Regions from separate parts of the Selenomonas sp. genome, predicted to be linked through region 3. Evidence: riboswitches for the same ligand, from Rfam matches in the RefSeq annotation. Region 3 holds a riboswitch; each other region holds the start of a gene.
The links. A riboswitch is a leader RNA that binds a small molecule or an ion and turns the genes downstream of it on or off. The one in region 3 is predicted to bind cobalamin.

Region 1 (3,183 bases), on a different contig from region 3:
CAACGGTATGTTTTCATCGGATTGAAACGACCGAATCTGCTGTAGCCGATGATCTCCGAACGATTGTAACGAATGGACGGCGTCAACTGCCATGTGCGCTTTTTATCAAGTGTGATCGTATCCTGCAACTGCACGTTGAAAATATTTTGATCGAACTGATTGCGCATCTGTGCCCAAAGATTGCCAATGCCCGCCTGCACATCGTCAATGACCTTGTCCAAACCATCACCGTCAATATTCATGCGCTCATGCGAGTAATTCATCTGAAAGTCAAGCATATTATTCTTGCTAAGCTCGTATGTACCATCGATCTGAACGTTATATTTATTCGAACGGTAACGGCTCCACTCGCGCATCGGAATCAAGATTTGTTTTCTCAAAGCATCATTGATATGCTCTGCACGATAATCCTTGCTTTGGTGCAGGTAATCAATCATCCAGCCCCAATCGTAGCGCTTTCCCATATAGCGGCGCTGCACGAGAAGTTCCGAAGCATCTATCGTTTGATGGCGGCTGTCATATTTGTAGAGATCGTATCGGTCAACTTCCAAGCCAGGCGTAATCATATCAAAGTAGCTTCTCACATCAACCCAGAGGCTATCCGGCAGATGGCGGTTAATGGTCTTATATGTCCCCTTGATCATCCAATCCTTATTCTGCCATTTGAGCAATAGATCCGTATTCTTGTAATCATTATATTTGCGTCGCCGTTCAGGGTGATCCGCCGAATCCGTTTCCTTTGGGTAATCTCCCAGCCACTGCACACAGCCATCCACCTTGCTTTGCCATGCGCCTGCGCCATGCGCTGTGTCGTATGCTGCCCGCTCTGCCGCAGTCATAGACAGATATCCTTGCAGTTCCGCCCGCGTTTGTAAGATATCTCTTCCAACCTCTGTATTCGTATAGAACTGATCCGCTGCATAGCTGTGATACGGAAAATCGCCATCGCGCGCCTCGTGATTGAAACCAAAGAGGAGACTGCCGCTACCGACGGGAGCTGTGACTTCGACGGAGGCTTTCTTCGAGCCGAAGGATCCGGGACCGATCTCCGCCGAGCCGTGTGCGCCTGTCGGCTTCTTCGTCACGACGTTGATGACACCGCCGATGAAGGTGCCGGCGAAGCGTGCGGGAATGTAGCCGCGATAGACTTCGATGCGCTCGACGTTGCTGACGGGAATCGTCGAGATGTCAACCGCCGCGTCGCCGCCGAGGTTCGTCAGCACGCCGTCGACGAATACGCCGACCTGCGCCGCCGTCGAGCCGCGCACGGTCACGGTCGTATACTGCCCCTTGCCGTTGACCTCGCGCACATGGACGCCCGGCACCATCTTGAGGAAGTCGGGCAAGGTCTTCTGCTCACCCTTGAACTCCTCGGGGCGAATGACCGTCACCGTGCCCGGCGAGAGCGTTTCTTCCCAATCGGGACGCTTCGCCTCGACGGTAATCGGCTCCGTCGCATAATGCTGCGATACAGCTTCCGCCGCCTGTGCCGTCTGCACATCTTCCGATTCCGCTGCCTGTACTTCTGCAGCCTTTGCCATTGTCGGGTAGCCAAAAATACCGACAGCAAGCATGGACAGTATGCCTGCAATCAATCGCCGTTCCTTCCGTTTTGACATAATACAGCCTCCTTGCAGTTCTCAAGGTATCCAGTTCTTACGATGAAGCCCCAAGAGGTCAAGCCGTAGGCGCAGACTGATTGGTTTTTCATGTAAGGGCGACGCACAATGTCCATGAAGCAGACGTTTGTGCACGTAGTTTGTTTCGAATAAACAGATAATAAATCCCACATCTTCCCACTCAACCAATTCCCTAATATCCCACCTCCGAAATAAAAATCGCCTGCCCCCAAAGCATGGAGCAGACGACTAGATTTTTTCTCGGAAAAGAAAAAAACGGCGCATAAAGCTGCACCGAAGATAAATCTATCCCGAAACTCATAGACGAAATCCCCTACCCATCGCTCGCAGGTACCGACTTCAAGAATATCTCCTCAAAGCCGACGGTGATGTTGAAACAGGCAGTTCTCCTGGCTCAGATTCATCGCCCCTCCAAACCTTCCCAGAAAACTTTCCAGTGGTATTTTTTGGTGGACTCCTCTTACAGTGGCGGGACCGCTCCGGCTTCTACCGGATTCCCTATTAAGTCTTGCGACACCTGTTCCCTACCATATTAAATTTTTATGGTTTCATTAGTTTTAAGTTTAATACGGTGTACGGCATTTGTCAATAGTTTTTAAGAAAAGCTACGTCAATTTAAATTGTCCGTCGCTCAAAGCATCGCCTTGTACTTCGCTTGTTCCTCCTTCGGAATGGACAAAGCATCCATTGCCTTTTCCGCTGTCAGATGCAAATTTATCATGATCTTGCGAATAGAAAAAATGCGCTCATTCTCCATGCCCTGCGCCATGCCCTGCGCTACACTATATGCTTTCACTTCATTCATAAGATTTTCCATCGCTTCACACATGCTGATCGCTCCTTCCTCTGTTTCCTTAAGATATTTTACGCGTTCTGATAATATAGCATAATACATATCATCCGCCTGTGTACAACGGAAATCATGCATCAGTCTGCCAAGCGGCGTACTTTCATCCATCATCGAACTATTGACATAAATAATATGAGAGCCATCACAAAAGACGTGGTTTTCTTCTTCAATCATTCTGCAAATCCTGTAAATCGGTCGCCCATACCCCAACACATCTGTCTCCGTAATGAAGATCACATACGATTCCGGCAGTTTATCATAATCTTCCCCTGCACCCAAAGCATTGGCATCCATAAGGCTGCTGTTATACCTAGCTCGGCGCTCTGCCGCACCTTTTCCTCCACGCTGAATCTCGATGTTAAATTCCTGCTTGTTTGTCCACGCATGGATATCGAGGCGTACACTGCGTCCTTGTAAATTTTTCAACGTATCCTGCGTAGTCACTTTCGTTGCTTTAATCTGAGGATTATTCAAGATGATTTGCAAAACAAGATCAACACACGGCAAACTGCCTTGAAACACCGCCGTCATAAAGTCATCATCAAGCAAACGAAAACCTGCTAATATCTCTAAAAATCTCTGCCGCCATTGTGCCTTCTCATCTCTATCCATAATAACTTTCTCCCGCTTGAATTCCTATCATAATCTTGATGGCGTAGAATCTGTTTTCTGTTTTTATTATAGCATTATATA
Region 2 (3,183 bases), on a different contig from region 3:
ATCGCCGCCCGGGAAAGGCGCGAGATGATCGCTGATCCACTGCTTGAGCTGCTCTTTCGTTGCACCTGTCGGGAATTGCGTGCGATAGTCCTGAACAAGATCGTTGCGTCTCTTATCGCCCCAGACATACTTATCGCGATTGGAGTAACGATGGTTTTGCTGATAGAGCCGAACGAAGCTCTCCATACGATTGTCCTTGTCGAACGTCCACTTCAGCTCCCAATCGTTGTGCCTAAAGCGGCTGAACGAGTTGTACACTTTGCCGTCGAGTGCGTAGAGGTTCGCATAGCCGGGATTGCGCTTATCGCCAGCGAGCGTGCGTGCCGGTTCCCAGTTGCCTGTCTTTGGGTTGATGCCCCCTTTGAGGGCGTTATTCGAGTCCAGCTGACCGACGGCAGCGCCGAAAATGATGCGCTCCCAGTCGTCCTGATTCCAATACTTGAGACGCGGCGTTGAGATCGGATAGCCGTCTTTGCCGCTCTTGTGGTTGTACCAGAACTTGATGCTCTGCTCATCGGTCAGATCCTTGTCGATGCGGATATTGACCGCATCTTCCGCCCAGTGCGAGCCGCCGAGCGTGCCGATCTTGCCCGTTTCGCCATCGACGTATTCCGTATCGCCGCTCAACGTGCGCGTCACCGTGCCGAAATAGCGGAAGGTAGGATTCTCGTCGATGGTGCCCGAGAGCGTCAGCGAATAATTATGTTTGCTCCACGAGCCGGTTGAAAGATCAAGAGTTCCCTTGCGTTCGACCGTTCCCTTGCGCGTGATGATGTTGATGACGCCGCCCGTCGCATCCGGTCCATACGCCGATGCACCGGGACCTTTGATGACTTCGATCTTGTCGACGCTCTCGATGCCGAGCAGCTGGTCGAGATTGACGCCTGTGGACTTACTGCCCGTGGTGCTATCGTCACCGATGCGCGTACTCGTAAGGTTGTCCACGCGCCGCCCGTCGATGAGGATGACGACACGCGAGTCTCCGTTGATGAGCACGCCGTTGTTGTAGAACTGATAGCCATACTCACCGCCGCGGTAGCCCGGGTTCTGGAACGTCACGCCCGGGATGCGCTTGATCGCCTCCGTGAGATCCATATAGTGACGCTTCTCGATCTCCTCGCGCGTGATGACCTTGACGTCGCCGCCCGTACGGTAGTAGGACTGCTCCGTTACCGTATCGCCGAACTGGTTGATCGTCTGCTCCGCCGTGACTTCAATGCTGTCCAGCGTGTAGAATTGCAGATTTTCGTCATGCCCTGCGTGAGCGAGATTTTGCCCCCCCCATGTGGACAATAATCCGGCAAGAATCGCGCATGTGAGGTGTCGCTTTTTCATTTCTTTCATTTCCTCCTTGATGAGCGTACGCCCTTCCTTTTTCCTGCAACGCCCATCGGCATTGCTGAAAAATTGCATAAACTACACGCACAAACGTCCACTTTGTGGACATTGTGCGCCGTCCTTACAGAAACCTAGCCAATCGGCCTGCACCTTCGGCTTGACCTCTTGGGGTTTCATGGTAAACTACACGCACAAACGTCTAATTTGTGGAGATTGTGCGCCGCCCTTCATGAAAGTTCGCCAATCCGTCTGCGCCCTTTAGGCTTGACTTCTTGGACTTTCATAATAAAAAAAGCTTTCTCCACGAAGAAAGCCGCTGTATCATCCCGATATCGCAGTCGGCTCCCCTTCCCATCGCTCGTGGATCTGCGGGGCGCACAAAACAGGCAGTTCTCCTGGCTCGGAATCCTCGCGCGGCTGCGCCTTCCCAGAGATGGCTCCCCAGTGACCGGATATTCATCCATGCAGCGTTGCTCTTCCTTACAGTGGCGGGACCGCTCCGGTATTTGACCGGATTCTCTTTTAGAAAACATAGAGAAAAGCACCGTGTTCTCGGTACAGCATTTTCTATGCGTCCTAAAGCGTTGTTCAGCACCTGTTTTTTTATGCAATTTTTATTCGCATCTCATTCTATAAGAACTTTCATCTTTTGTCAACGATAGAATAGAGTAATAATTTAAATGAGATTTAATCCCATTGACAGTGTGCCGATGGGATTAAATCTCGTTTGAAAAGGAACGATTTGCTTTTCATGAAAGATTCTAAAGGCAGATCTCCATCTCAGTCCTTAAAAAGCTCCGTCGAAAGATAGCGGTCTCCCGTGTCGGGCAGGAGAGCTACGATCATCTTGCCTTTCGTCTCGGGACGACGTGCGATGCAGGTGGCGGCGGCGAGCACAGCGCCCGATGAAATGCCGACGAGGATGCCCTCTGCACGCGCGAACTGCCTGCTGTAACGGAAAGCGTCGTCGTTCGACACCGTGATGATCTCATCATAGACGCTTGTATCGAGCGTCTCGGGTACGAAGCCCGCGCCGATGCCTTGGATCTTGTGCGGACCTGCCTTGCCCGCACTCAAGACGGGCGAATTCTCCGGCTCGACGGCGATGACCTTCACGTTTGGATTTTGGCTCTTCAGATATGCGCCGACGCCTGTGAGCGTGCCGCCTGTGCCGACGCCTGCAAGAAAATAGTCGACTTTGCCGTCCGTCGCAGCCCAGATCTCGGGTCCCGTCGTGCGCTTGTGCACGGCAGGATTGGCAGGATTCGTGAACTGCGATGGAATATAGGCGTTCGGCGTCACTTTGGCAAGCTCTTCCGCCTTTTCAATCGCGCCCTTCATGCCCTTCGCACCGTCCGTCAAGACGATCTCGGCGCCATACGCCTTCAAGAGATTGCGCCGCTCGACGCTCATCGTCTCGGGCATCGTCAAGATCGCGCGATAGCCGCGCGCCGCCGCGACGCTCGCGAGACCGATGCCCGTGTTGCCGCTCGTCGGCTCGATGATGACCGAGCCGCGCTTCAAGTCGCCGCGCTTCTCCGCATCCTCAATCATCGCCTGCGCGATGCGATCCTTGACACTGCCGGCAGGATTGAAGTACTCAAGCTTCGCGAGAATGTCCGCTTCGACGCCGTTCTCCATGCAGAAATTCCGTGTGCGCAGAAGCGGCGTACCGCCGATAAGCTCTGTGATACTTTCGTATATCTTTGCCATGACGTTTCCTCCTAGAGTTAAAATCTCTTTATTTCATATCTGTTTGATATGTTATATCTTACAGACTTTTTCCCACTATGTCAATAGGCTTTTGAAAAAATAAGGGAAGCACGGATACCAAGAAATCGTCCG
Region 3 (3,183 bases):
CTCTTCCCCTTAATGGTCGATGGGAAGAGCCTCTCTCCATGCGCATTTGAGATCGTCGAAGCGCCAGCGTGCATTGGCGGCGCTCGTCGAGGGGAGCGTGTGAAAGATGAGATCTGTGCGATTTAACAGAGATTTGTTAGCGCTGCGAAAGATTGCGGCGGCTTTGCCGCCGTTTAGACAGAAGGTCGAAAGACGCGGATAGCGCGCGAGAAGCGCAGAAAAATCGTTGGGCTTCACCTCTCGAATTGCCGCATCCAAGCTGCCTTCGCGCTCGCATGAGGCGATGGAATCCCAAAGTGCGATATGGTGGCGGAGCAGCATCTGAAGCCGCGCCACATAGCCCTGCGGCGGCTCGCCGCCCTCCAAAAGATACGCCATGAGCCGCCAGAAGCGATTCTGCGGATGCGCGTAATATTGCTGCGCTTTGAGCGATGCCGCGCCCGGCATTGAGCCGAGGATGATATGCGTGCATCTCTCGTCGATGCTCGGCAAAAAGCCGATGCAGGTGAAGGGAGAAGCGGGCATGAGGAAGTCTCCTTTGCATTGGAATTTGACGAATCTGCCTTCACGTCGTATAATGAGCGTAGAAAGGGGGCTACTGGTAACGGTCAGCCCCGCTAGAGAAATTTGGGTTAAGAAAGCCCGCCTCTTCCGGCAAAGACTAGGCGGGTTTTCTTATGCTTTCAGAACGATGAGGATAAAAAGCGTTACCAAGAGCAACGCAATCAAATCATTGATCGTCATAAGCAACGCCCTGCTGAGCCGTCCAAGAAGCAAGCTCAAAGGGCGCGGCTGATTGGCAAACGGCTCGTATGCGAAAACGTCCCAAGAATGCAAGCGCAAAGCGCGCCGCATGATTGGCTGACGTTGACCGCCAAGGAGGGCTAAGAATCGACCGCTACCGTTGTAGCAGCACCGTCTGTATTATAACATACATCCAATCTTCGTGGGAACCTTTCCGCCAAGGAAGTCTCCTTTGCATTGGAATTTGACGAATCTGCCTTTGCGTCGTATAATGAGCGTAGAAAGGGTGCTACTGGTAACGGTCAGCCCCTAAACCTTAGTAGGAGAATCCCCGCCTAAGTTGTGAGCTGCAGGCGGGGTATTCTTATTTTGCCTTTAATGCAACGACGCAAATCGTTACGAGGAAAACGAACGACAAGAAGCAGATCTGGACGGCGGAGCCGGCGTTGCGCGTGCGGCGACGCTGCTTGGATGAGAGAGACTTTCATAGGAAACGAAGGGAGGGGGCTGTCTTTTGGCAGCCCCCTTGACGTCCTCGCCGAAGTGCATTGACAAGCCATACGTTTTGCGGTAGCATAGGCGTTAGATTAGCATACGCATAATTTCATGAGGGACAGCGGAAAATCTCCGCTTTGGAGCAGGTACCCGCAAGGGTCTACGAGAGAATCCGGTCATGCCGGAGCGGTCCCGCCACTGTGAGGGGAGCGAAGCTGCAAGGATGTCACTGGGGCATTGTCCCGGGAAGGCGCAGCCGAGTGATGAACCGAGCCAGGAGAACTGCCTGCTTGACGATCACCGTTTGACCCGCGAGCGATGGGAAGGGGATTCTTCTTTGCATTTGTGCGCCTTGGCGTCGCTGCATATATGGAGCCTTTCTTTCTGCGGAAAAGGCTCTTTTATTTTGGGGCAAAGGCACGATCGCATGGTCGTGCCGATGGAGAAAAGAATTGCAGAGGGGGAGAAAAGTTGCGAAAGAGTTTTTTGGCAATTGTCATGGTCATCGCGTGCCTGCTGTTGACGGCTTGCCGTGCGCCGGGGGCGCCCAATGCAAATGGTGCGGATGCTTATACGGTCACGGACAGTCAAGGTACGGTCGTCACCTTGCCTGCAAGACCGCATCGCATCGTCACGCTTTCGATGAGTACCGACGAGATCATGCTCGGCCTTGTGCCGCCCGAAGACATGGCGGCAGTCAATGGATTGTTGGATGACCCCGTAAGCTCGAATGTCGTCGAGCTGGCGCAGAAGGTGGAGAAGCGTGTCGGTAATCCGACCGTCGAAGAGCTCGTCGCCCTGCATCCCGATCTCGTCGTCGTGCCCGATTGGGGGGATCTCGCGATTGTGCCGTCGCTTCGAGAAGCGGGATTGACTGTCGTCGTCTGCAAGGGGGCGCGAAATCTCGCCGAGATCAAGGAGACGATCACGCTTCTCGCGCAGGCGGCGGGCGTACCCGAACGCGGGGAAAAGCTCCTCGCGATGATGGACGATCATCTGAAAAATATCGAGAAAAAAGTCAGCGCCATCCCCGAGAGCGAGCGCAAGACGGTTGTTTTAATCTCGCTGATGTCGGGCTATGGAGGTATCGGTTCAAGCTTTGACGACGCCTGCCGCTATGCAGGCGTGAAGAACGGCAGAGCCGAGCTTGGCATCCGCGACGGACAGGTTATGACGAAGGAGCAGCTCGTTCAAATCAACCCGGATGTCCTTTTTGTACCGACATACAACGATCACGGAAAATTCGACGTTGATAAGTTCCGCAAGGAATACTTCGAAGATCCGTCCCTACAGACGCTCCAAGCGATCCGTGAGCATCGTTTGGAGGAGCCGACGGAAGCCTACATTTACAATTGCTCACAGGATTTCGTGCTCGGTGTGCAGGAAATCGCCTATCGCACATACGGGGAATCTTTTGCGCAAGGGAGAAACGAACATCTCTCGGCGGTGGAATAGTTACAGTTTGGGAGGATTTTTCATGGAAGCAATTATGACAGGCATCGAATTTTTTCATAAGGGTGGCTCCATCATGTATGTGCTGCTCTTGTGTTCCGTTTTTGTCGTGACGATCGGCATTGAGCGCGCGATGTACTTTTCGCGCATGGACACGGGACGCGCCTTTGCGCGGGAGTTTTATCAGTACATGGCGAATGATGATTATGCGGGAGCGAGAAAGCTTGCCGAGGAGCATCGCGGTGCGCTTGCCAATATTCTTTTCGGTGCGATGAAGCTGATGAAAAAAGATGCCGCGCGTGTTTCATCCTATATGGAGATTCAGTCGGGCGTTGCGCTTTCGAAGCTCCGAAAGCGTCTCTATTACTTGAGCGTCATTGTGACGATGGCGCCGCTTCTGGGGCTTCTCGGCACGATCAGCGGCATGATCTCGGCGTTTTCCGTGTTCAACCTTCAGTCGGGACAGGCGACGGCGATCACGGGCGGCGTCGG
Region 4 (3,183 bases), on a different contig from region 3:
GTCCCATTCCTCGGGGCAACATATTCGCGATCGCCGAGAAACTTGAAGTTCAAGTTTCCTTGCCATTTGTCCTTCTTATAATCAACACGGACAAGACCTTCGACGCGTCCTGCCGCCTGCTCCCACCCCTTATTCCCAGAGGGATCCTTCAATTCAGGGTTGGAGACTCCCGCACCTAAAACAAGTTGCCACGCTTCATTGAAACGCTTCGTATATTCGACTTCAAATCCTGTATTGCGAAAACTTCCTTTATTCGCCGCATAATACTGCTGCGTTACCTTATTCAGCTCCCAACCGAGCTTATTTTTCATATCCATGTGGTAAATGGCGGCTTTCCATGTATCATTTCCATGACGATGTTTGATGCCCGTTTCATACGTCCAACCACTTTCCGGCTGTAAACCTTGCGGATTCAAATGCCTTCCTCTAACTTTTTCATTGATACCATAATCCGCTGGCGGCATCTGAAATGCTCTGCCGACATTGATGTACCACGCTGTATTCCCATCAAATTTATAATCCGTTTGGAACTGCGGCATAAAGACATTTTGATCCTTCTCAGGATCGTTGATCCATTCACCACGCAAGCCAAGTGTGAAGTTAAAACGTGGTGTAAACTGCTTGCTATAAGAGGTATAAATCGCATTTTCCGTACGCGTCGCATTCTGTTTTTTCTCCGTGAGGTCTACCGCCTCACGCTGATAGGAATAGCCGAAAATCCAAGAGTCATCACCTAGCTTCCATGTTTTCTGTACATCGAAAATTTCACTGTTCCAGACGGCATTGGAAGCATTTTTTCCCATTGCGACATAATCGTAACCATCAACCTTGCGATAATTGTACCCAAGAACTGCATGGATACCATTTTCCCTGCCCTGGTATACAAGATTTGCCGTATGACGATAATCATCGTAACGATAATCATATCTCGTCCTCGAGGGCACGAGGGACTTCTTATCTGATGCCAGTTTATAAACGGTACTGCCGCGTGTGATCGTAGATTCTGTATAATTATAATTCAAGGAAAGTTCATCCGTAAGTGCAACACTCGCGTTCAAACGATTCTTTTGTCCACTGCCAACCCACCAATCCATCCATGAAACCTTATCCAATCCGAAAGCGTTGGAATGTGGAATCTCCTTCGACCATTCCCTGCTCACATCGAGCATGAAGCGATCACCTTGCACAAATACCTCCGTCTTTTTGAAGTAATTGCCTGCCGTCACACTTGCTTTGACTGCTTCTTCTCCCGCCTTGGGTTTTTTCAGAATGATATTGACAACACCGCCCATTGCCTCCGCACCGTAGAGCGTCGATGCCGCGCCCTTGACGATCTCGATGCGCTCGACCATCGCGGCTGGTATGTTCTCGGTACTCGGGTAATTCTTGAGGTTCATCGGCACGCCGTTGACCATGACGAGCGTGCCCCTGTCGTAGCCGCGCAGCGTGATACGTCCGGCGCTGAAGCCGAAATCCTGCCCTGCCTCGCCATAGGATGTACTCGTTGAGCCGATCTGCTGGTCGATCGCCTCGAATACGTTGCGATAGCCCGCTTTTTCAATATCCTTCGCTGTGATGATCGTCGTCGTCGCGGGCGTATCGAGATCACTCTTTCGCCTGCGCTGCGCCGTCACGAGCGTATCAGGCAAATCATGCCCGCTGTTTTCTGCAGTTTCCGCACTTTGTTCCTGCACCTGCGTCGTTTTCGCTGCCTCCTTTCCTGCCGCCGCATTTTCCGCCGCATACGCCTCGCCCGATAGGCTCATGCCCGCGATTGCCGCAAGCACCGCCCATGTCAGATGTCTCTTGCCTTTCATCTACATCACCCTTTCCAAAAATAAAGCGCCCTCCTGCAAAGCAGAAAAGGCGCATAAGGGCGGCGCAAAAAAATTCCCGGCAATTTCGCCGGGATGATTGCGTTCGTGCAGCCGAAGAAACGCCAAACAGCGCTTCCTTAATCCCCTTCCCATCACTCGCAGGTCAAATGGCGATTGTCCATCAGGCAGTTCTCCTGGCTCCAGTTCATCACTCCCCTGCGCCTTCCCAAGGCATTCGCCCCAGTGACTCAAGAAGCATTGATAAATGAAGTCGCCCAGATGTATAAAGATGGGGGCTGAATTTATCAGTGATTCCTTATTACAGGGTTGCTCGCTGCTACAGTGGCGGGACCGCTCCGGCTTTTTCCGGATTCCCTATTAAGTCTTGCGACACCTGATCCAACGATATAAAATTTCTATAAAAGAATAGCATTGATTTATTCTTATGTCAAGAACATGGATTTTAGAGGAATCGTTCTTAATCTTCGACATAGTGGCTGAAACTGCCGATGACGAGCTGCGGAAACTCCCTCTTGAGCCGTTCCAAAAACTCTCTCGCGCCGACCGCCTCGCCCTGCGCTTCGGGCATAATTTCAAGGAAGGCGTCGGGATCGACGTTGAGGTTGCGCACCTGTACCATGTTGACGGGCAATTCGCAAAAGAAGCCGCGCCACGCGTCGAGTTCTTCGGCGCGGTCATTAAAGCCCGGAAAGAAGAGCATGTTGAGCGACACATATACGCCGTGCGAAAGCGCGTAGCGGATCGACTCCTTGACGTCGGCGAGCGTGTAATTGCTGCGGTAGTACGCCGCATAGCTCTCCTCGATGGCGCTGATGATGCTCACACGCATGGAGTCAAGTCCGGCATCGACAATCTTTCGGATGCCCTCGGTATAGCCGGCATTCGTGTTGATATTGATCTGCCCGCGCTTCGTCGCAGCGCGAATCTGACGCTCGGCTGCCGCGATCGCATCCGCCGCAAGCGACGGCTCACCCTCGCAGCCCTGTCCGAAGCTCACGATGGCATCGGGCGCAGTCGAAAGGTGATATATGCCGACCTGCGCGATCTCCTCGGGCGTCGGACGGAACGCGATGCGGCTCTGCGGCGATGGACAGCACTCGGCGGGCTGCAGGGAGATGCAGCCGAAGCAGTTCGCGTTGCAGACGGGCGACGTCGGTATGCCCGCTTCCCAGCGGCGGTAAAAGAGATTCTGCGCCGTGCAGCAGTGCCACTTCAAGGAGCAGCCCGCCACCTGCTCGACGATGCGATTGCCGGGCAGATCCTTCTCGACACGGCGCACGAGTTTCTTGAGCTCGCGCGTATTGTAGTAGGCGGGATCCCATTTCGTATTTTCATCGGTGTAGAG

Region 1: linked by a shared signal. The riboswitch ahead of ACO5Z0_RS05840 (TonB-dependent receptor plug domain-containing protein) and the one ahead of ACO5Z0_RS05160 (ABC transporter substrate-binding protein) in region 3 are both predicted to bind cobalamin.
Region 2: linked by a shared signal. The riboswitch ahead of ACO5Z0_RS03035 (TonB-dependent receptor domain-containing protein) and the one ahead of ACO5Z0_RS05160 (ABC transporter substrate-binding protein) in region 3 are both predicted to bind cobalamin.
Region 4: linked by a shared signal. The riboswitch ahead of ACO5Z0_RS07820 (TonB-dependent receptor plug domain-containing protein) and the one ahead of ACO5Z0_RS05160 (ABC transporter substrate-binding protein) in region 3 are both predicted to bind cobalamin.

What each region holds. Positions count from the first base shown of each region.
Region 1 covers NZ_DBHIUY010000005.1:73,694-76,876, reverse strand. Annotated here, with positions in the region: gene ACO5Z0_RS05840 (TonB-dependent receptor plug domain-containing protein) at 1-1,619, opposite strand, end outside; cobalamin riboswitch at 2,003-2,176, opposite strand; gene ACO5Z0_RS05835 (PD-(D/E)XK nuclease family transposase) at 2,272-3,102, opposite strand.
Region 2 covers NZ_DBHIUY010000002.1:230,982-234,164, reverse strand. Annotated here, with positions in the region: gene ACO5Z0_RS03035 (TonB-dependent receptor domain-containing protein) at 1-1,335, opposite strand, end outside; cobalamin riboswitch at 1,708-1,902, opposite strand; gene cysK (cysteine synthase A) at 2,119-3,051, opposite strand.
Region 3 covers NZ_DBHIUY010000004.1:184,666-187,848, forward strand. Annotated here, with positions in the region: gene ACO5Z0_RS05155 (DNA-deoxyinosine glycosylase) at 10-525, opposite strand; cobalamin riboswitch at 1,367-1,543, shown strand; gene ACO5Z0_RS05160 (ABC transporter substrate-binding protein) at 1,711-2,694, shown strand; gene ACO5Z0_RS05165 (MotA/TolQ/ExbB proton channel family protein) at 2,717-3,183, shown strand, end outside.
Region 4 covers NZ_DBHIUY010000007.1:98,979-102,161, forward strand. Annotated here, with positions in the region: gene ACO5Z0_RS07820 (TonB-dependent receptor plug domain-containing protein) at 1-1,817, opposite strand, end outside; cobalamin riboswitch at 1,985-2,230, opposite strand; gene ACO5Z0_RS07825 (radical SAM family protein) at 2,296-3,183, opposite strand, start outside.